Thermobifida alba: one gene and its partner. The protein of the gene in region 1 binds, or shares a complex with, the protein of each later gene. Links are inferred from orthologs where the notes say so. Each region holds a gene or a part of one and is shown in the gene's direction. Other genes may lie near its edges. The genes, in order: rny and FOF52_RS01945.

Region 1 (15,575 bases):
AGGAGCTGACCCCGTGCCCGTCCCCGCACTCGCCGCCCGCGTCCACGCCCTCCTCGCCGACCGCGGACACACCCTCGCGGTCGCCGAGTCGCTCACCGGCGGCATGATCGGCGCCGCCCTCACCGCCGTCCCCGGCGCCTCCGCCGTCTTCCGCGGCGGAGCCGTCACCTACGCCACGGACACCAAAGCCGCCCTCCTCGACGTCCCCGCCGCCCTGCTCGCCGACCACGGCGCCGTCCACCCCGACGTCGCCACCGCCATGGCCCGCGGAGCCCGCCGGCTCTTCACGGCCACCTACGGCCTCGCCGTCACCGGCGTCGCCGGACCCGAGCCCCAGGACGGACAGCCCGTCGGCACCGTCTACGCCGCCGCAGCCCGCCCCGACAACCGCTGCGACCTGCGGAAACTCCAACTCCACGGAGACCGGGAAGCCATCCGGGAGCAGACCGTCGCCGCAGCCCTCGCCCTCCTGCGCGACACCCTGGTGGCCGACGTGGCACAAACCACCGTGAAATAACGACCGGCAGCCCGTTCAAGACACCGAACTCGGGGAACAAAACCTCACCAAGATCGTGTTATCCCTCCAGCGAACAAGGAAGCTATGAGGTGCGACGATCGGGCTTCGGGCAGGTACGGTGTTTTTATGAAGGTCGCTACCGGTAGGAGGGAGCGCGAATGATGGTCCTGCTTCGTCACCTGCTTGGTGACGTGCTACGGCAGCTTCGGCAGCGGCAGGGCCGCACTCTCCGCGAGGTGTCGGCCGATGCCCGAGTGTCGTTGGGATATCTGTCAGAGGTCGAACGCGGCCAGAAGGAGGCTTCCTCCGAACTGCTCGCCTCGATCTGCGGTGCGCTGGGAGTCCCCCTCTCCCAGGTCCTTCGAGAGGTTTCCGACCAGCTGGCCCTCGCCGAACTCCAGGAGGCGGCGCTCAGCGGATCGGTCCCGGCGGGAACCGGTACCAGCCCCGACCGGCTCGGCATCGACCCCATCCCCGATCGCGTTCCGGAGGTTGTCGACATGGTGGGCGTCTGAACCCCGCCCACACGAGAACGAACGGGTCGACCGCGGTGTGTACGGTCGGCCCGTTCGCGCTCACCCACCGGGTTTCCCCCCGTTCCCCCTGGGCAGTGGACCCCCAGCCGTCCCGCAACCGGACCCACAGGGGGGATGAACGATGGCCAAGATCCACGGCGCGCTCACCGAAGAGGCCCGCAAGACCACCGGACAGGCGCTCCAGGCCGCGATCGTCGACCTGATCGACCTGACGCTGCTGGGCAAACAGGCGCACTGGAACGTGATCGGCCGCAACTTCCGCTCCATCCACCTGCAACTCGACGAACTCGTCGCCGCGGCCCGCAGGCACACCGACGTCCTCGCCGAACGCGCCGTCGCCATCGGCGTCACTCCGGACGGACGGTCCGGCCGGGTCGCCGAGGACACCCGCCTCCCCCAACTCGACCCCGGCTACGTCCAGGACGACAAGGTCGTCGCGTTCGCCGTCGAAGCCCTCAGCGGCGCGGTCGAACGCTTCCAGGAACACATCCGGGCCACCGAGGACGCCGACCCCGTCACCCAGGACCTGCTCATCGCCGCCAGCCAGGACCTCGAACAGCAGCACTGGATGTTCCAGGCGATGAGCTGAGACCCGCACCTGGGCGGACGGCTGCGGCCCCCGGAGCTCCGGGGGCCGCAGCCGTCCGCCCGGATCCGCTCAGCTCGTCCATGCCTCCGGGTTCTGCGTCCACGACCGGACCGACTCCGGCAGCGCGGACGTGGCCACGTGCTCCAACGTCACCGACTCCAGGATGGCCCGCTCACTGGCCCGCAACGCGATCCACACCTGCTGCAGGCTGCGCGCGGCCCCCTCGTAGGCGACGTGCTCGGGACGCTCACCCCGCACGTTCGCCAACGGGCCGTCCACCGCGCGGATGATGTCGGCCAGAGAGATCTCCGACGCCGGACGCGCCAGCCAGTACCCGCCGACCGGTCCCCGCTGGCTGCGCACCAGACCGGCACGGCGCAACTGGGTCAGGATGTTCTCCAGGAATTTTCCAGGTATGGCTTGGGCACGCGCAAGCTGCTCGGCCGTGACAGGACCGCCACTGGCGGCCGCGAGCTCGGCTGCGGCACGCAGTGCGTAATCAACCCGGGCGGAAAGGCGCATGCTGCGATTATGCCGTGAAACAGGGGGAGGTCGGGCCAGTGGGGTCACCGGACGGCCGCCCGACGGCGCCGCCGCGTCTCATCACCACTCCGCCTCCCGGAAAGATCGAGGGCCGACGCGCCGCCCCGCAACCGCGGAGAACCCGCACGCCGGGACCGGCACACCGCTGCGTCCGACCCCCAGCCTACCCAGACCGGGACCACCCCGCTCAGCCGAGCTCACGCCGCATCACCACGCGCGGCAGCACGGCGATCCCGGTCTCGGCCTCCTCCCGCCACTGCTCGGCCAGCTGCGGCCCCCACTCCGACTCCGCCAGGACCGCGAAACCGTGCCGGGCATACCACGGCGCGTTCCAGGGCAGGTCCCGGAACGTGGTCAGGGTGATCCGGCGGTGGCCCAGCTCCCGCGCCCGCGCGCAGGCCGCCTCCAACAGGGCGGTCCCCAGCCCGCGCCGCCCGTGGTCGGGCCGGACGGCGATCTGCTCCAGGTGGGCGTCGCCGTCCAACACCGTCAACGCCGCCAGACCCACCGGCGGACGGCCCGCCACCAGCACCGGCGAGCAGCGGTCCAGCATCAGCCCCGGGTCGTCGGGCGGCAGCCGCACCCCGGCCAGGGCGAACAACCGGTCGGCGGCCAGGCTGACCTCCACCAGCCGCTGCCGGTCCGACTCCGCCATCGGTCGTATCGTGAACTCCATCCCATCAGCATGCCCCGTCCCGGACCCCGGCGGTAGCGGACCGGAACGGGACCGACACCGGAGGAGAGATGAGACTCTCCCGCTTCTGGCAGCTCATGTACGAACAGTTCGGCGAGACCTACGCCGAGAGCCTCGCCCGCGACCACGTCATCGAGGAGCTCGGCTCCCGCACGGTCCGCCAGGCCCTCGACGACGGCGTCGGCGCCAAGGAGGTCTGGCGCGCCGTGTGCCGCACCTTCGACCTCCCCGCCGACGTCCACTGAGCCCGGCGAGGCACCCGCGATCGAACAAAGGTTCGGGTAGGATGATGAGACACCCGAGCCTGGAGTGGTTCCGGGGCGGCCCCGCCGCTGCCGGAGGACAGCCGCGACCGCCCGGGGAGGGGACGGCCCGGAAGGTTGTCCACAGCGGGGGAGAAGACGTCGCAGGATGTCACTGCCGCGGCGTAACGTCACCCCCATCATGAAGAAGAAGGCACCGACCCAACAGGGGTTTCCCGTGGCAGCTGCTGATCGAGACAAAGCCCTTGAGACCGCACTCGCGCAGATCGAGCGCCAGTTCGGCAAGGGCACCATCATGCGCCTCGGCGACGACAACCGCCCGCCCATCGAGTCGATCCCCACCGGGTCCATCTCCCTGGACGTGGCGCTGGGAATCGGCGGCATCCCGCGCGGCCGGATCGTGGAGATCTACGGTCCGGAGTCCTCGGGCAAGACCACGGTCGCCCTGCACGCCGTGGCCAACGCGCAGCGGGCCGGGGGGATCGCCGCCTTCGTCGACGCCGAGCACGCGCTCGACCCCTCCTACGCCAAGAAGATCGGCGTCAACACCGACGACCTGCTGCTGTCCCAGCCGGACACCGGAGAGCAGGCACTGGAGATCGTCGACATGCTGGTCCGCTCCGGCGCGATCTCCATCATCGTCATCGACTCGGTGGCCGCGCTCGTGCCGCGCGCCGAGATCGAGGGCGAGATGGGCGACAGCCACGTCGGCCTCCAGGCCCGCCTGATGTCCCAGGCCCTCCGCAAGATCGCCGGAGCGCTGAACCAGACGAAGACCACCGCGATCTTCATCAACCAACTCCGCGAGAAGGTCGGCGTCATGTTCGGCTGCATGCACTATGACAGTCGGGTGATGCTGGCCGACGGCACTCAGGAGAAGATCGGGACAATCGTCGACCAGAAGATGGACGTCGAGGTCCTCTCCTACGATCCCGAGACGGACAGGATCGTCCCGCGGCGGATCGTGAACTGGTTCGACAACGGAGAAGCCGATTATTTCCTGCAGTTCACGGTCGGCAGCTCCGGAAAGAACGGGAGGGCGCAGTTCGCCGCCACGCCCAACCACCTGATCCGTACTCCCGGAGGCTGGCGCGAGGCCGGTGAACTGATCGTCGGAGACCGTGTCCTGGTCAACGAGACGCACTACCTGAGCGAGCAGCAGCGTCAGGTGGTCTACGGGTCCGTCATGGGCGACGGCGACCTCTCCCCGAACCGGAGCGGGCGCACCGGGGTGCGGTTCCGTATGGGGCACGGGGCCGAGCAGGAGGCGTACCTCGACTGGAAGGTCTCCCTGCTGGGCAACATCAAGCACTCGCGGACCACCGACGCGAAGCAGGCGGTGTTCGCCGACTTCGCGCCGCTGCCCGAACTCGACGAGCTGTACCAGGTCGTGTACTTCGGTGACGGCAAGAAGCACCTCACCTGGGAGTTCCTCAAGCAGCTGACCCCTCTGGCGCTGGCCGTGTGGTACATGGACGACGGCTGCCTCACGCTGCGCTCCGAGGGGGGCCAGGCGCGTACGGAGGGCGGCAGCGGCCGGATCGAGATCTGTGTGGAGGCGATGAGCCCCGGCTCCCGGCAGCGGCTGGTCGAGTACCTGCGTGACACCTACGGGCTCGACGTGAAGCTGACCCGGCGTGGTGCCGGCAAGAAGAGCCACATCCAGTTCACCACGGCGTCCACGGCCAAGTTCATGGAGATCGTCGCGCCCTACGTGCACGAGTCCATGGACGACACACTGCTTCCCCGGTTCCGTGGCCGGTGCGCTGTCGAGCCCGAGTACGCCGAACCGGTGCAGAGGCTGGTGGCGGCCCCGGTGCTCGACATCCGGGTCAAGCCCGAAACCCGCAGCATGCGGAAATTCGACATCGAGGTCGAGGGGAACCACAATTACTTCGTCGACGGAGTGATGGTGCACAACAGCCCCGAGACCACGTCCGGCGGCCGGGCGCTGAAATTCTACGCTTCCGTGCGAATGGACGTCCGTCGAATTGAAACGCTGAAGGACGGAACGGAAGCCGTTGGAAACAGGACTCGTGTCAAAGTAGTGAAGAACAAGATAGCGCCCCCTTTCAAACAGGCGGAATTCGATATTCTGTACGGTGTCGGGATTTCCCGCGAGGGCGGCCTGATCGACCTGGGGGTCGAGCACGGGATCGTGCGCAAGTCCGGGGCCTGGTACACCTACGAGGGCACCCAGCTCGGCCAGGGCAAGGAGAACGCGCGGAACTTCCTGCGGTCCAACCCCGACATGGCCGACGAGATCGAGAAGCGGATCAAGGAGAAGCTGGGCGTGCCCACGGGGGACGACAGCGCCGCCGGCGAGGCCGCGAAGGACGAGGCCAAGGACGCCAAGGCGGCGCCCGCCGCGTCGGCCACGGCCAAGCGGACCACGCGCAGGACCGCCGCCTCCGCGGCCGAGGCCAAGCCGACGACCCCGGGCGCGGATGCCTGACGGACGCGGGCGGCACGGAACGGAGCCGACGGGTCCTCCGGAGGGCGGCAGCACCCCTCCGGAGGACCCCGAGGCGCGGGCGCGGGCGATCTGTCTGCGGCTGCTCACCCGTGCGCCGCGCACCCGGGCGCAGCTCGCCGAGGCGCTGCGGCGGCGGGACATCCCCGAGGAGACGGTCGAGGCGGTGCTGGGCCGGTTCGGGGAGGTCGGCATCGTCGACGACGCGGTCTTCGCCGAGGCGTGGGTGGACTCCCGGCACGCCGGGCGCGGGCTGGCGCGTCGCGCCCTGGCGGCGGAGCTGCGGCAGCGCGGCGTGGACGAGGACACGGTACGCGAGGCGGTGGACGGGCTCAGCCCGGAGCGGGAGGAGGAGACCGCGCGCCACCTGGTGCGGCGCAGGCTCGCGGCGACCCGGGGGAAGCCCACCGAGGTGCGGGTGCGCCGGCTGATGGGGATGCTGGCGCGCAAGGGGTACTCGGCTGGTCTGGCCTATCGGCTGGTGCGTGAGGAGTTGGAGGCGGAGGGCACCGAGGTGGACCTCGACGTTCCGGACGACGTGTGAGGGGCTTTCTGTGCGTACCGGTGCGGTGGCCCGGAGATCACCGTTCCCTTGAATCTCGCACTGGAGTGAGTTAACCCGGTTTCCCGGGGGGTAACCCTATCCCGACGGACGACGCGCGGGATCGCGCGGTGGAGCTGTCCGGGCGGCCGCGTTCGGTGGTCGGACCCGGGCAGGGCGCGGTGGGGGGTAGCTCCATGGACGGCGTGGCCGACCTCGTGGTCGTGGCACTCCTCGGGGCCCTGGTCCTTCTCCTCGCGGGCAGTTTTCTGCTGACCCGGTCCCGGGTCCGGGACGTGCTGGCGGAGGCGCGGCGGCAGGCCGACCGGGTGCGTGCCGACGCCGAGCAGGAGGCGGCGCGTCGGATCGGCGCCGCGCGGGCCGAGCGGGACCGGTTGCTGGCGGAGGCGGCGGAGCACCGGGCCGCGTTGGAGCGTCGGGAGCAGCGGATCACCGTCCGGGAGCGTCGTTTCGACGGTGAGGTGCGCCGGTTGGACGAGGCGCGCCGCCGGCTCGACGAGCGGGCGGCGCTGCTGGACCGGCGGGAGGCCGAGCTGTCGCGGCTGGCCGAGGAGCGGCGGGCCGTGCTGGAGCGGACCGCGGCACTGAGCGCGGAGGACGCGAAGGCCGAACTGGTCGCGGAGGTGGCGGGGCAGGCGAAGCGGGAGGCCGCGCTGCTGGTCCGCGAGCTTGAGCGGGAGGCGCGGAAGAACGGTGAGGCCCGTGCCCGCAAGATCATCACGCTGGCGATCCAGCGGTTGGCGAGTGAGCAGACGAGCGAGTCGGTGGTCACGGTCGTCCACCTGCCGGGGGACGACATGAAGGGGCGGATCATCGGCCGGGAGGGGCGCAACATCCGGGCGTTCGAGATGGTCACGGGGGTCAACCTGATCATCGACGACACTCCGGGGGCGGTGCTGCTGTCGTGTTTCGACCCGGTGCGGCGGGAGGTGGCGCGGCTCACCCTGGAGAAGTTGGTGGCGGACGGGCGGATCCATCCGCACCGGATCGAGGAGACGTACGAGGCCAGCCGCCGCGAGGTGAACCAGTCGTGTGTGCGGGCGGGGGAGGACGCCCTGGTGGAGGTGGGGATCTCCGACATGCACCCGGAGTTGGTGACGTTGCTGGGGCAGTTGCGGTACCGCACCTCCTACGGGCAGAACGTGCTGGGGCACCTGGTGGAGAGCGCCCATCTGGCGGGGATGATGGCGGCCGAGCTGGGGCTGGACGTGCGGCTGGTGAAGCGGTGTGCGCTGCTGCACGACATCGGCAAGGCGCTGACGCACGAGGTGGAGGGCAGCCACGCGGTGATCGGCGCGGAGATCGCCCGCCGGTACGGGGAGTGCGAGGACGTGGTGCACGCGATCGAGGCGCACCACAACGAGGTCGAGGTGCGCACGGTGGAGGCGGTGCTGACGCAGGCGGCGGATGCGATCAGCGGGGGGCGTCCGGGGGCGCGGCGGGCGTCGTTGGAGTCGTACGTGGAGCGGTTGCAGCGGATGGAGGAGATCGCCTACGCGGCCAGCGAGGGGGTGGAGAAGGTCTTCGCGATGCAGGCGGGGCGGGAGCTCCGGGTGATGGTGCGGCCGGAGGCGGTGGACGATGTGCAGGCGCAGGTGATCGCGCGGGACGTCGCCAAGCGGGTGGAGGAGGAGTTGACGTACCCGGGGCAGATCCGGGTGACGGTGATCCGGGAGTCGCGGGCGACGGAGACGGCGCGCTGAGCGGTGCGGGGCTCCGGCGGGAGGCCGGAGCCCTGTCGGCTCATGCGGGGGGTGCGGGGTCGGTGAGTTCGATCGGGGGGACTCCGGGCGGGGTGAAGCCGAAGAACACCTTGCAGTAGAAGGCGAGTTCCCGTTCCAGGGCGGTGGCGATGGTGTCGGCGCGGCGGAAGCCGTGGCTTTCGCCGTCGAACTCCACGAGGGCGTGGGGGATGCCGCGTTCGTGGAGGGTGGCGGCGAGTGCGCGGGCCTGGTCGGGCGGGACCACGGGGTCGTCGGCGCCCTGGAGGAGCAGGACCGGGACGGTGATCTCGGCGGCCCGGTTGATGGGGGAGCGTTCCCGGTAGGTGGCGGTGTAGCCGGGGAGGCCGCCGATGATGGTGTCGAGGTAGCGCGATTCGAAGTCGTGGGTTTCCTGGGCGAGGCGGAGCAGGTCGGTGACGCCGTAGTAGGAGACGCCGCAGGCGAAGACGTCCTGGGTGAGGGCGAGGAGGGTGGTGAGCCCGCCCGCGCTGCCGCCGCGGATGGCGAGGCGGGCGGGGTCGGCGAGGCCCTGGTCGACGAGGGCCTGGGCGGCGGCGACGGCGTCTTCGACGTCCACGACTCCCCACTGGCCGTCGAGGCGTTCCCGGTAGGCGCGTCCGTAGCCGGTGGAGCCGCCGTAGTTGACGTCGACGATGCCGATGCCGCGGCTGGTGAAGTAGGCCTTGTGGAGGTCGAGGGCGGTGGTGGCGGCTCCGGTGGGGCCGCCGTGGACCCAGACGACGTAGGGGGCGGGGCCTTCGCCGTCGAAGTCGGGGTTGGTGGGCGGGTAGATGTTGGCGTGCACGGTGCTGCCGTAGCGGCCGGGCAGGGTGGTGGTGCGGGGGCGGGGCAGGAGGTCGATGGTGGGGGTGGTGTCGAGGGAGCGGCGGAGCACGGTGGTGGCTCCGGTGTCCGGGTTGAGGCGGACCAGGGCGGCCGGTTCGGTGGGGGAGGCGGCGATGCCGACCACGGTGGTGCCGTCGCTGTCGAGGGTGTGCCAGGTGGTGAGGGACGGGGCCAGCGGGGTGAGGTCGGCGGTGGCGGGGTCGTAGCGTCCGGCGGCGAGGTCGGCGTGGCCGTGGAGGGTGATGATCTGGCCGTTGTCGAGGACGCAGTAGGGGGTGGTGCCCAGCTGCCACGGGGGCGGGGTGAATTCGGCTTCGTCGGGGAAGAGCGCCAGGGCCTGGCCCTGGGTGCGGGTTTCGTACAGGTTCCACCAGCCGGACCAGTCGGACAGGAAGTAGAGGGTGTCGTTGTCGCGCCAGCGGGGGTGGAGGACGGATTCCCGGATGCCGCCGCGGAGGACGCGGGGGGTGGTGACGGGGCCGGTGGCGGGGAGGTCGGCGACCCGCAGTTGGGTGCCGTTCCAGGGCATGCGGGGGTGGTCCCAGGAGATCCAGGCGAGTTTGGTGCCGTCGGGTGAGGGGGTGGGGGAGGCGAAGAAGTCGGCTCCGGTGACGAGGACGCGGATCGCCGAGGGGGTGTCGGCGGCGCGTCCGGAGAGCGGGACGGAGACGATGTCGCGGGTGACGGTGGTGCCGTTGTGGCGTTCCCGGACGCAGATGACGTGCTTGCGGTCGGGGGCGAGTACGGGGTCGGCGTAGCGCAGTGCGGCCGGGGCGGGGGGTTCGGGGGTGAGGGGGCGGGGCTCGCGGGAGCCTTTCTCCAGCAGGTAGAGGCGCTGGTCGGAGTGGTTGGCGAAGACGATGCCCCAGCGGGTGAGGGCCTTGTCGTCGCGGCGGGGGACGGGCAGGTAGGAGCGGCCGCCGTACTCGTGGACGCGGGTGCGGGCGTTCCAGGGAGCGGGCAGCAGGTCGGTGACGGTGCCGTCGGCGGCGCGGTGCATGACGGTGGTGCGGCCGTCCTCGTCGGGCCGGGACTCCTCCCACCAGGTCTCGTCGGCGACGACGGAGGGGAAGCCCAGGCGGGTGGCGCCGTGGGCGATGTCGGCCGCGGCGATGGGAGAGGACCAGCTGCCGTAGGGCAGGATCACGCGTTCGTTCATGGTGCGCTTTCCCGGGCGTTGAGTGGGGCGGTGGGGATCAAGGAAGACCTTAGCCGCTGGTGGGGCGGAATGGGCGAGCCCCGCCGTCCGCGGTGGGGAGGGCGGGGCTCGCGGGGTCGGGGCCGCGGGGGTCAGGGGGTTTTCCCGGATGCTCCCGGGTTGCCGGGGGCGATGTGTCCGGCGGCCAGGACGGTGGGGTTGGTGGGGTCGGGGGTGGTGCGGCCCCGGTGGCCTCCGCTGCGGGCGTTGCGTCGTTCCAGCCAGATGGCCAGGCGGCTCAGGGAGAGGTTGATGGCGATGTAGATGACGGCGCAGATGATCGCGGCGGGGATGACGTTGCCGTAGCGGGTGCCGATCAGGGAGAAGCTGCGGAGCAGTTCGGGGAAGGCGATGATGTAGCCGAGCGCGGAGTCCTTGAGCAGGATCACGAGCTGGGCGACGATCGCGGGCATCATGGAGCTGACGGCTTGGGGGATGAGGATGAGCCGCATGACCTTGGTCTTGTTCATGCCCAGCGAGTAGGCGGCCTCGGACTGCCCCTTGGGGACGGCGTTGATGCCGGCGCGGAACACCTCGGCCAGGACCGACCCGTTGTAGAGGGTGAGGCCGGTGACGACCGCGGCGAGTGCGGAGACCTGGAAGGTGCCGGGGGTGAGCGGCGGCATGCCGAGGGCCGGCAGGATCTGGTTGACCGCGAGGGGCAGCGCCATGGTGAAGAAGATCAGCATGAGCAGCGGGATGCCGCGGAAGAACTCCACGACCGCTCCCGCGGCGACGCGGACCCAGGCGTGGTCGGAGAGCCGGGCGATGCCGAAGACCAAGCCGAAGAGGAGGGCGAGGACGGAGGCGGTGAGGGCGGCGGTCAGGGTGTTCTGCAGGCCGGGGACGACGTAGTCGGTCCAGGTGGCCGGGTCGAGGAAGGGCTGCCATTTGGCCGCGGCCCACTGTCCACCGGGGTTGACGCGCCAGGCTTCGGCGCTGAGCGGGGAGGGGGCGCCTTCGCCGAGGGTGCGGTTGAAGCCCAGGTAGACGATCGCCAGTCCGCAGAGGAAGGCGACGATGGTGAGGACGGTGTAAACGGCGTGGCGGGCCCGGGCCCTGGGGCCGGGGGTGTCGAAGAGGACCTGCTGTGCGCTCACCGGACCACCGCCATTCGCTTGCTGAGCCAGCTGAAGAAGTATCCCACCGGCAGGGTGAGGATGAGGAAGCCGATCGCGAAGCCGATGAAGGTCGGCAGGACCGGTGCGACGCCCTGGTCGAACATCAGTTTCATCTGTCGGGACGCCTCCTGGACGCCGAGGCCGGCGACGGAGGCGACGGTGGTGTTCTTGATGAGGGCGATGAGGACGCTGCCGAGGGGGCCGATGACGGTGCGCAGTGCCTGGGGGATGATGACGAGGCGCAGGCTCTGGGTGAAGGTGAGGCCGAGGGAGCGGGCGGCTTCGGCCTGTCCCAGGGGGATGGTGTTGATGCCGGAGCGCAGCGATTCGGAGACGAAGCAGGAGGTGTAGGCGGACAGTCCGATGACCGCCCACCAGAACACGTCCCAGGCGACGGTGCCGGAGAGGCTGAGGCCGAGGGCGCTGTTGAGGCCCAGGCCGCAGAAGAGGAGGACCAGGGTCAGCGGTGAGTTGCGGATGGTCTCCACGTAGGCGGTGGACACGCCGCGCAGCAGGGCGATGGGGGAGACCCGCATCGCGGTGAGCAGGACGCCCAGGAGGAAGGAGAACAGGGCGCTGAGCAAGGTGAGCCGGACGGTCCAGGAGAAACCGTCGATGACCTTGTCGATGTTGTCGAAGAAGGCTTCCATCGGTCCCAGTCGGTAGGGGCGGCCGGCGGGGTGGTGCGCCCCGCCGGCCGGGACGGGCGTTCGGGGCTACGCGCAGCCCTCAAGGGCGGGCTGCTCCTCGGCGTAGGCGAAGCCGGTCGAGCCGAAGGCCGAGTCGAGGAATTCGAGGGTCTTGCCCTCCTCCCACATCTTGGTGATGGCCTCGTTGACCTGCTCGCACATCTCGGTGGAGCCCTTGGGCAGGCCGACGCCGTACTTCTCCTCACCGAAGGGGTTGTTCACCATGCGGTAGGCGTCGGGGTTCTGGGCGGCGAACCCGGCGAGGATGGTGTTGTCGGTGGTGACGGCGTCGACGGTGCCGTTGGCGAGCAGTTCCATGCACTCGGAGTAGTTGCCGGCCTCGCGGAGTTCGGCGCCGATGCCCAGGCCGCCCTCCTCCTCGCTGTCGACGATGTTGTTGGCGGAGCGGGAGCCGGAGGCGGAGCAGAGCACCTTGCCGTCGAGGTCTTCGGGGCCCTGGATGTCGGTGTTGTCGGCGGAGACGATGATGTCCTGCTGGGCGACGTAGTAGGGGCCGGCGAAGTCGACGACGTTCTTGCGTTCGTCGGTGATGGAGTAGGTGGCCACGATCATGTCGACGGTGCCCTGCTGGAGGAACGTCTCGCGGTTGGCGGAGGCGGCTTCGGTCCACTCGATCTGGTCGGGGGAGTAGCCGAGCTCTCCGGCGATGTAGGTGGCGACGTCGACGTCGAAGCCGGCCGGGGCGCTGCCTTCGAGCAGGCCGAGGCCGGGCTGGTCGTACTTGACGCCGATGGTGATGGTGTCGCCGTTCCCGCCGCCGTCTCCGTTTCCTCCGCCGCCGACGTCGGCGGTGCCGCAGGAGGCGAGAGTGAGGGCGAGTGCGGAGGCGCCTGCCAGGGCGGCGCCGGTGCGACGGATGCGCATGGTGGTGAACCCTTTTCTTCTCTGGTGGTGCGGAGAGTTGCCGATGGTGGGCGGGTCAGTGGGTGAGGATCTTGGAGAGGAAGTCGCGGGCCCGGTCGCTCTGGGGGTTGGTGAAGAACGCGTCGGGGGTGTTCTCCTCGACGATCTGGCCGTCGGCCATGAACACGACCCGGTTGGCGGCGCGGCGGGCGAAGCCCATCTCGTGGGTGACCACGATCATGGTCATACCCTCTTTGGCCAGGTCGGTCATGACGTCGAGGACTTCCTGGACCATTTCGGGGTCGAGGGCGGAGGTGGGCTCGTCGAAGAGGATGACCTTGGGGTTCATCGCCAGGGCGCGGGCGATGGCCACGCGCTGCTGCTGGCCGCCGGAGAGCTGGGCGGGGTACTTGTTGGCCTGTTCGGCGATGCGGACCCGTTCCAGCAGTTCCAGGGCGCGCACGGTGGCCTTGGCTTTGGGGACCTTGAGGACCTTGGTGGGGCCGAGGGTGATGTTCTCCAGCACGGTCTTGTGGGAGAACAGGTTGAACGACTGGAACACCATGCCGACGTCGCTGCGCAGCCGGGCCAGGGCGCGTCCCTCGGCGGGCAGGGGTTGACCGTCCAGCAGGATGCGACCGCTGTCAATGGCCTCCAACCGGTTGATCGTGCGGCACAGCGTGGACTTTCCCGATCCCGAGGGGCCGATGATGACGACCACCTCGCCGGTGTTGACGGAGAGGTTGATGTCGCGGAGGACGTGGAGTTCACCGAAGTGCTTGTTGACGTTCTCCAGTGCGACGAGAGGAGTGGCGGTCATGGGAACGGAAACTAGTCTGCTGACGATGGGTTTGTCACCAGGGTGGACCCGTGAATCTGCCAGAGTGGCAGACTTGTTATCCCTGAATCCGTACAAATGTTACGTTTAAACTGGGGATTCGGTTGTTTCTGTCGTGTCGGTCGCGTGATCGGTCGACTGATGTGGCCGGTTCCGGTCAGGGGGGCGAGAGCGGGGGTCCGGGCGGGTAGGGGAAACGTTTAGCCTGGATGGGTGAGCCAGAGTCGTACCTACCAAGTGCGGACCTACGGCTGCCAGATGAACGTCCACGACTCCGAGCGGCTCTCCGGACTGCTGGAGGACGCGGGGTACCAGCGGGCAGCCGAGGACGTCACGCCGGACGTCGTCGTCTTCAACACCTGTGCGGTGCGTGAGAACGCGGACAACCGCCTCTACGGCAACCTGGGCCATCTGCGGCCGGTCAAGGACGCCAACCCGGGGATGCAGATCGCGGTGGGCGGGTGTCTGGCGCAGAAGGACCGCGGGGAGATCGTGCGCCGCGCCCCCTGGGTGGACGTGGTCTTCGGGACACACAACATCGGCTCGCTGCCCGTGCTGCTGGAACGCGCCCGGGTGCAGCGGGAGGCCCAGGTGGAGATCGTCGAGTCGTTGGAGACGTTCCCCTCCACGCTGCCGACGCGGCGCGAGTCGGTGTACGCGGCCTGGGTGTCGATCTCGGTGGGCTGCAACAACACCTGCACGTTCTGTATCGTTCCGGCGCTGCGCGGCAAGGAGAAGGACCGCCGTCCCGGCGACGTGCTGGCCGAGGTGCGCGCGGTGGTGGCCGAGGGCGCGATCGAGGTCACCCTGCTGGGGCAGAACGTCAACGCCTACGGGTCGGAGTTCGGGGACCGGCAGGCGTTCTCCAAGCTGCTGCGCGCCTGCGGCGAGGTGGAGGGGCTGGAGCGGGTGCGGTTCACCTCCCCGCATCCGCGTGACTTCACCGACGACGTGATCGCGGCGATGGCGGAGACCCCCAACGTGATGCCGCAGCTGCACATGCCGCTGCAGTCGGGGTCGGACCGGGTGCTGCGGGCGATGCGCCGCTCCTACCGGTCCGACCGGTTCCTGCGGATCGTGGAGAAGGTGCGGGAGGCCATGCCGGAGGCGGCCATCAGCACCGACATCATCGTGGGCTTCCCGGGGGAGACCGAGGAGGACTTCGCCGAGACGCTGCGGGTGGTGGAGGAGGCGCGGTTCGCGCACGCCTACACCTTCCAGTACTCCAAGCGTCCGGGGACGCCGGCGGCGTCGATGGACGGCCAGGTGCCCCCGGAGGTGGTGAAGGAGCGGTACCAGCGGCTGCTGGAGGTGCAGGAGCGCATCTCCGCGGAGGAGAACGCCAAGCAGGTGGGCCGCGAGGTGGAGGTGCTGGTCGCCGAGGGCGAGGGCCGCAAGGACGACGTGCACCGCCGCATGTCGGGGCGGGCCCGCGACAACCGGCTGGTGCACTTCGCGGTGGACGAGGGGCTGGGGGTGCGTCCCGGCGACATGGTCACCGTGGAGGTGACGTATGCGGCCCCGCACCACCTGGTGGCCGACTCGGGGGTGCGTGCGGTGCGGCGGACCCGCGCGGGTGACGCGTGGGAGGCGCGCAACGCGGCCGAGGAGAAGCGGTCCTCGGGAGTGCTGCTGGGCATGCCGAAGGTGGGGGCGCCCGCGCCGCCGCCGGTGGCGGCGGGCGGCTGCTGCGACGCCTGACCCTGTGCGGTGCGGGGGTGGTTTCCGGTGCGGCCGGGACCACCCCTTTTCCGTCTTCCCGGAGTCAGAGCTCCCGCTGCCGGTGGACGTCGAAGACGGCGTCGCAGGCGTCGCGCACGTCGTCGTTGTGGGTGGCGATGACCACCGTGCAGCCCTGCCGGCTCATCTGGCGCAGCACGTCCACCACCATCGCGCCGTTGTCGCTGTCCAGGGCGCCGGTGGGTTCGTCGGCCAGCACCAGGGAGGGCTGTTTGACCATGAGGCGGGCCAGGGCGACGCGCTGCTGCTCGCCGCCGGACAGGTGGTGCACCTTCTCCCGTTCGCGTCCGGCCAGGCCGACCCGTTGCAGGATCCGGGTGTGGTCGGGGCGGATGCCGCGTCTGCGGGCGACGTCGAGGTTGGCCTTGACCGTGGCGT
Region 2 (4,720 bases), 300 kb from region 1 along the record:
CCTGGTGGACGCGGGGGCGCTCGGCCCGGCCGGCGGTGGGCCGACCTTCCCGGCGCGGCGCCCGCGCAGCCGCATCGACACGGTCTTCGTCGACGGGAGACTGCCCGTCGTGACGGGGGGTGTTCCCGCCCAGCCCTCCCGAGAGGACCTGGCGGCGGCCAGCGACCACCTGCCGGTGCTGGTCGAGATCGCCCTGGAGCGGGACGGGGAGCCGCGGACCCCGCCCGTCGAGCGGGCGGTGACGGAGGCCGGCGGCTAGACGACCGCGCCGTCGTCGGGGCCGGAGGGGCGGTCGCCCATGCGGATCAGCAGCACCACGAAGCCGGTCACGAAGGCGCACAGGGCCACCAGCACCAGCCAGCCGGGCACGGGCAGCCCCAGCAGGGTGGTGGCCAGGAGCAGCGCCGGGCCCCCGAGCAGTCCGCCCCAGGCGAGCCTGCCGACCAGGTCGCCGCGCGGCAGCGGCGGCGGGGGAGGGGGAACGTAGCGCTCGCCGTCCTCCTCGCCGACGTCGTGGGGGTCCTCGGCGGGGGAGCGGACCGGCCGGGAGGTCAGCACCGGTCCGTCGGAGCCGTCCGGCTCGTCCGGTTCGTCGTCCTCCGGCGCCTCGGAGAGGTTCTCGGCGTCGGGCCAGTCCCGTTCGGGGGTGTCGGAGTCGTAGAACCGCGCCACCAGGTCGGCCCAGACCTCGTCCGGGTTCTCCGGCTCGGGCCGTGCGGGCGCGGGGTCCGGCGAGACCAGTCGGTCGGCCAGCTCCGGAAGCTCCGCGCGCAGCACCGCCTCGGCGGCCGCGCGCTCCTTGGCGTCCACGTACAGGTGGTCGGTGGGCGCCTCGTCGTCGGTGTCGTCCCCCGGGGGCGGGGCCGCGGCGCCCACCGTGACCGCGTAGGCGGCGATGCCCGCCCGCCCCAGCGCCTCCAGCATGGTGTCGGCGAGCACGGGGGGAAGCAGGGCCAGGGGAACGTAGGAGTCGGCGAGCAGACCATTGCCGCGGCGATCAGTCATGTCCTGCCCCTTCCCCGCTTCTGTCGCGTTCGCGCACGAAGGCGAGACCGCCCTCGGGGACGGCCCGCGCGCCGCCACCGGGGACGGCGGCGTGCGGACCGCAGCCGAGCCGGCGGACGGCGACTGTGGCGTGAACCGCTCCTCTTGTGAGGATACGCAGACCCGTCGGGCCGGCGGCACGGTCCTCGCGGCCGCGGCGGTGGTCGGGGCCCGTGCCGTGCGCCGGAAGCGGGGGGAGGGCGGCCCGTCCGGCGGCGGGCGACCCTGCTCCCGGCCGCGCCGGCCGCGGACCTGTGGCGGTCCCGTGGCCCGGGACGGCGCCGGCGTACCGGAACGGTTCGGCTTCCGCGAGCAACGGCATTTCGGACCTTTCCAGGCTGTGGTGTGGCCAGCGGGGAACGCTGGGATTACGAAACTAGCCGAGCGCCGCGGCACCCGGTAGCCCTCCGGCGTCGCGTGGCGCGGCATCGGCTTTGGCGGTGCCCCGCACGAGATGGGAAGATGACCACGATTGTCAGTGGCAGCGGGAGAACGAACATGGCCGTGCCGGACGGGCACTCCCGCACAGGCAGAGGTGAACCGTGTTCTACTGGGTGCTCAAGGCGACTCTCGGACCGGTGCTCGCGGTGCTGTGGCAGCCGCGTGCCTACGGGGTGGAGAACGTCCCCCGCCACGGTCCCGCCATCATGGTGGGCAACCACCTGTCCTTCTCGGACCACTTCTTCGGCCCCCTGCCGCTGCCCCGCAAGATCACCTTCCTGGCGAAGGCCGAGTACTTCACCGGCAAGGGGGTCAAGGGCTTCCTCACCCGGCTCTTCTTCACCGGGGTGGGGCAGATTCCCATCGACCGCTCCGGCGGCAAAGCCAGCGAGGCGGCGCTGCGCACCGGACTGCGGGTGCTGGAGCAGGGCAAACTGCTAGGCATCTACCCCGAGGGCACCCGCTCCCCCGACGGCAGGCTCTACCGGGGGCGCACCGGCGTGGCCCGGATGGCCCTGCAGGCCAGGGTCCCGGTGATCCCGATGGCGATGATCAACGCCGACAAGATCATGCCGCCCGGCCAGGTCATCCCCAGGCTCGGCATCCGCCCCATCGTGAAGTTCGGCAAGCCCCTGGACTTCTCCCGCTACTACGGCCTGGAGAAGGACCCCCGGGTGCTGCGCGCGGTCACCGACGAGATCATGTACGCCCTCATGGAGCTGTCCGGCCAGGAGTACGTGGACCGCTACGCCCAGTCGGTCAAGGCCGAACTGGAGGCCGCGGCCAAGCAGGAGAAGAAGGAGGAGCAGCAGTCCCGCAGGGAGCGGCGCCGCGCGGAGCGCGAGGCCAGGCGGCTGCGGCGCGCCCGGGAGAAGGCGGAGCGCAGGCGGGCCGGGAAGAAGAAGGAAAAGGAAGAGGGGAAGCCGGAGCGGCAGTGATCCCGCTCACCGTGGCTCGCGGAGACCGCGCTCACCTGGTCGTTTGGGGGCCCTCCTGCGGGTAGTGGCCCGCGCGGGAGTGAACACGGGGAAAACGGGCCGACGCGCGAGTTGGCCTCGACTCGCACGGACGCTATGGTCTAGACCATACGATGGTTGCTGCGTGAGAACGCGGTCCTGCCGTGTGCGTTCCGCACCCGCGGGGCGAGGCCCCGGCCGGGAGCGGCCGTTTTCGTGACTCCCGTGGCACACGGGATTCCAGACGATCCAAGGAGTACACGCAAATGCGAGTCGGGGTTCTGACCGGGGGCGGCGACTGCCCGGGCCTGAACGCGGTCATCCGTGCGGTGGTCCGTAAGGGCATCAAGGACTACGGATACGAGTTCGTCGGGTTCCGTGACGGCTGGCGGGGGCCCCTGGAGGGCGACACCATGCCGCTGGACATCGAGGCGGTCCGTGGCATCCTGCCGCGCGGCGGCACCATCCTGGGCTCCTCGCGCACCAACCTCATGAAGATCGAGGGCGGTGTCGAGCGGGTCAAGGACAACATGGCCGCGCTCGGCGTCGACGCGCTCATCGCGATCGGCGGGGAGGACACCCTCGGCGTGGCGCGCCAGCTGCACGACCGGGACGTCAACGTCGTGGGCGTGCCCAAGACCATCGACAACGACCTGAACGCCACCGACTACACCTTCGGGTTCGACACCGCGGTCAACATCGCCACCGAGGCCATCGACCGGCTGCACACCACCGCAGAGTCGCACCACCGCGCCCTGATCGTCGAGGTCATGGGCCGCCACGCGGGCTGGATCGCCCTGCACGCGGGCATGGCCGCGGGCGCCAACGTCATCCTGATCCCCGAGCGCCCCTTCGACATCGACGAGGTCGTCGCCTACGTCGAGAGCCGCTTCAAGACCAAGTACGCGCCGATCATCGTGGTCGCCGAGGGGGCCCACCCCAAGGAGGGCCAGATGGAGCTGGCCAGCGGCGAGCGCGACGCCTTCGGCCACGTGCGGCTGGGCGGCATCGGCCAGCGCCTGGCCGACGAGATCGAGGCGCGCACCGGCAAGGAGGCCCGCTCGGTGGTCCTGGGCCACGTGCAGCGCGGCGGCACCCCGTCGGCCTTCGACCGGGTGCTGGCCACCCGCCTGGGCGTGCAGGCCATCACCGCGGTCAACGACAAGGACTTCGGCAAGATGGTCGCCCTGCGCGGCACCGACATCGTCCGCGTCGACCTGGCCGACGCCACCGACGAGCTCAAGACCGTCCCGATCGAGCGCTACGAGGAGGCCGAGGTCTTCTTCGGCTAGACCTCGCACGGCCCTCCCGCGGCTCCCGGCGCAGCGCGCCGGGAGCCGCGGTCGTGTCCGGGGCCACGACCGCGGCCGGACAAACCGGTGGCGCTGGTGACCGATACTGGTAGTAGCGGTTCCCCTCGTGGACCGCGCCCCTGTCAGGCCCACACCATCGGAGGTACCGTCATGTCCGCCCCGCTCGACTCCGTGACCGTCGACGCGCGTGCGGACGGCGCGGCTGCGACCCCCGCGCAGGAGCTGGGCGAGCTGTGTGTGCTCATGAAGCTCGGCGAGATCGTGCTCAAGGGCAGCAACCGGCACCTGTTCGAGCGCCGTCTGCACAACAACATCCGCGCCGCCGCCAGGGGACTGCCCGAGTTCCGGATCTCCCAACGCAAGGGCGTCGTCATGCTGCGCATGCCCGACGCCTCCGACCTCGACGTGGCCCAGCTGGCCGAGCGCATGCGCAACGTGATGGGCGTCGTGTGGGTGCACCTGGTGCGCCGGGTGGCCAAGGACCCCGTCGTCGTCACCGGAGTCGCGGTGCAGGCCATGGCCGACCGCTCCGGCTCCTTCGCGGTGCGGGCCCGCCGCCGCGACAAGCGCTTCCCGATGACCTCCTCCGAACTGGCCGCGCACGTGGGCGGCGCGATCAAGCAGGCCCACCCGCACCTGACCGTCAACCTCTCCAAGCCCGACCACACCGTGCAGATCGAGGTCGACAAGGACGAGGTGTTCGTCTTCACCGAGGGGATGCCCGGCCAGGGCGGCCTGCCGGTGGGGATGAGCGGGCGCGGCCTGGTGCTGATGTCCGGCGGCATCGACTCCCCGGTGGCGGCCTACCGGATGATGCGCCGCGGCCTCAAGGTCGACTTCCTGCACTTCTCCGGAATGCCGTTCACCGGCCCGGAGTCCATCTACAAGGCCTACAGCCTGGTCCGCCAGCTCGACCGGTTCCAGGGAGGCTCCCGGCTGTACGTGGTGCCGTTCGGCAAGGCCCAG

Evidence for each region.
Region 2: rny (region 1) and FOF52_RS01945 share a complex: the UniProt entries of both Bacillus subtilis proteins name them as parts of the possible RNA degradosome complex. The link is inferred for Thermobifida alba from one-to-one orthologs.

The regions. Positions count from the first base shown.
Region 1 is NZ_CP051627.1:127,894-143,468, forward strand. The notes cover bases 5,762-8,616. They hold rny (ribonuclease Y), read left to right. Parts: upstream 5,762-6,353; coding sequence 6,354-7,880; downstream 7,881-8,616. Other genes in these bases: recX (recombination regulator RecX), read left to right, coding at 5,762-6,159; FOF52_RS00565 (S9 family peptidase), read right to left, coding at 7,921-8,616. Also shown: pgsA (CDP-diacylglycerol--glycerol-3-phosphate 3-phosphatidyltransferase), read left to right, coding at 1-9; FOF52_RS00520 (CinA family protein), read left to right, coding at 14-517; FOF52_RS00525 (helix-turn-helix domain-containing protein), read left to right, coding at 676-1,032; FOF52_RS00530 (Dps family protein), read left to right, coding at 1,175-1,642; FOF52_RS00535 (RrF2 family transcriptional regulator), read right to left, coding at 1,712-2,164; FOF52_RS00540 (GNAT family N-acetyltransferase), read right to left, coding at 2,373-2,861; FOF52_RS00545 (DUF3046 domain-containing protein), read left to right, coding at 2,930-3,124; FOF52_RS21835 (hypothetical protein), read left to right, coding at 4,995-5,597; more of recX, read left to right, coding at 5,590-5,761; more of FOF52_RS00565, read right to left, coding at 8,617-9,906; FOF52_RS00570 (amino acid ABC transporter permease), read right to left, coding at 10,038-11,045; FOF52_RS00575 (amino acid ABC transporter permease), read right to left, coding at 11,042-11,716; FOF52_RS00580 (glutamate ABC transporter substrate-binding protein), read right to left, coding at 11,783-12,640; FOF52_RS00585 (amino acid ABC transporter ATP-binding protein), read right to left, coding at 12,696-13,439; tRNA (N6-isopentenyl adenosine(37)-C2)-methylthiotransferase MiaB, read left to right, coding at 13,695-15,158; FOF52_RS00595 (ATP-binding cassette domain-containing protein), read right to left, coding at 15,223-15,575. UniProt on the Bacillus subtilis protein: Endoribonuclease that initiates mRNA decay. Initiates the decay of all SAM-dependent riboswitches, such as yitJ riboswitch. Involved in processing of the gapA operon mRNA, it cleaves between cggR and gapA.
Region 2 is NZ_CP051627.1:428,813-433,532, forward strand. The notes cover bases 1,926-4,720. They hold FOF52_RS01945 (6-phosphofructokinase), read left to right. Parts: upstream 1,926-2,707; coding sequence 2,708-3,733; downstream 3,734-4,720. Other genes in these bases: FOF52_RS01940 (lysophospholipid acyltransferase family protein), read left to right, coding at 1,926-2,423; thiI (tRNA uracil 4-sulfurtransferase ThiI), read left to right, coding at 3,905-4,720. Outside these bases: FOF52_RS01930 (endonuclease/exonuclease/phosphatase family protein), read left to right, coding at 1-259; FOF52_RS01935 (hypothetical protein), read right to left, coding at 256-1,005; more of FOF52_RS01940, read left to right, coding at 1,587-1,925. UniProt on the Bacillus subtilis protein: Catalyzes the phosphorylation of D-fructose 6-phosphate to fructose 1,6-bisphosphate by ATP, the first committing step of glycolysis.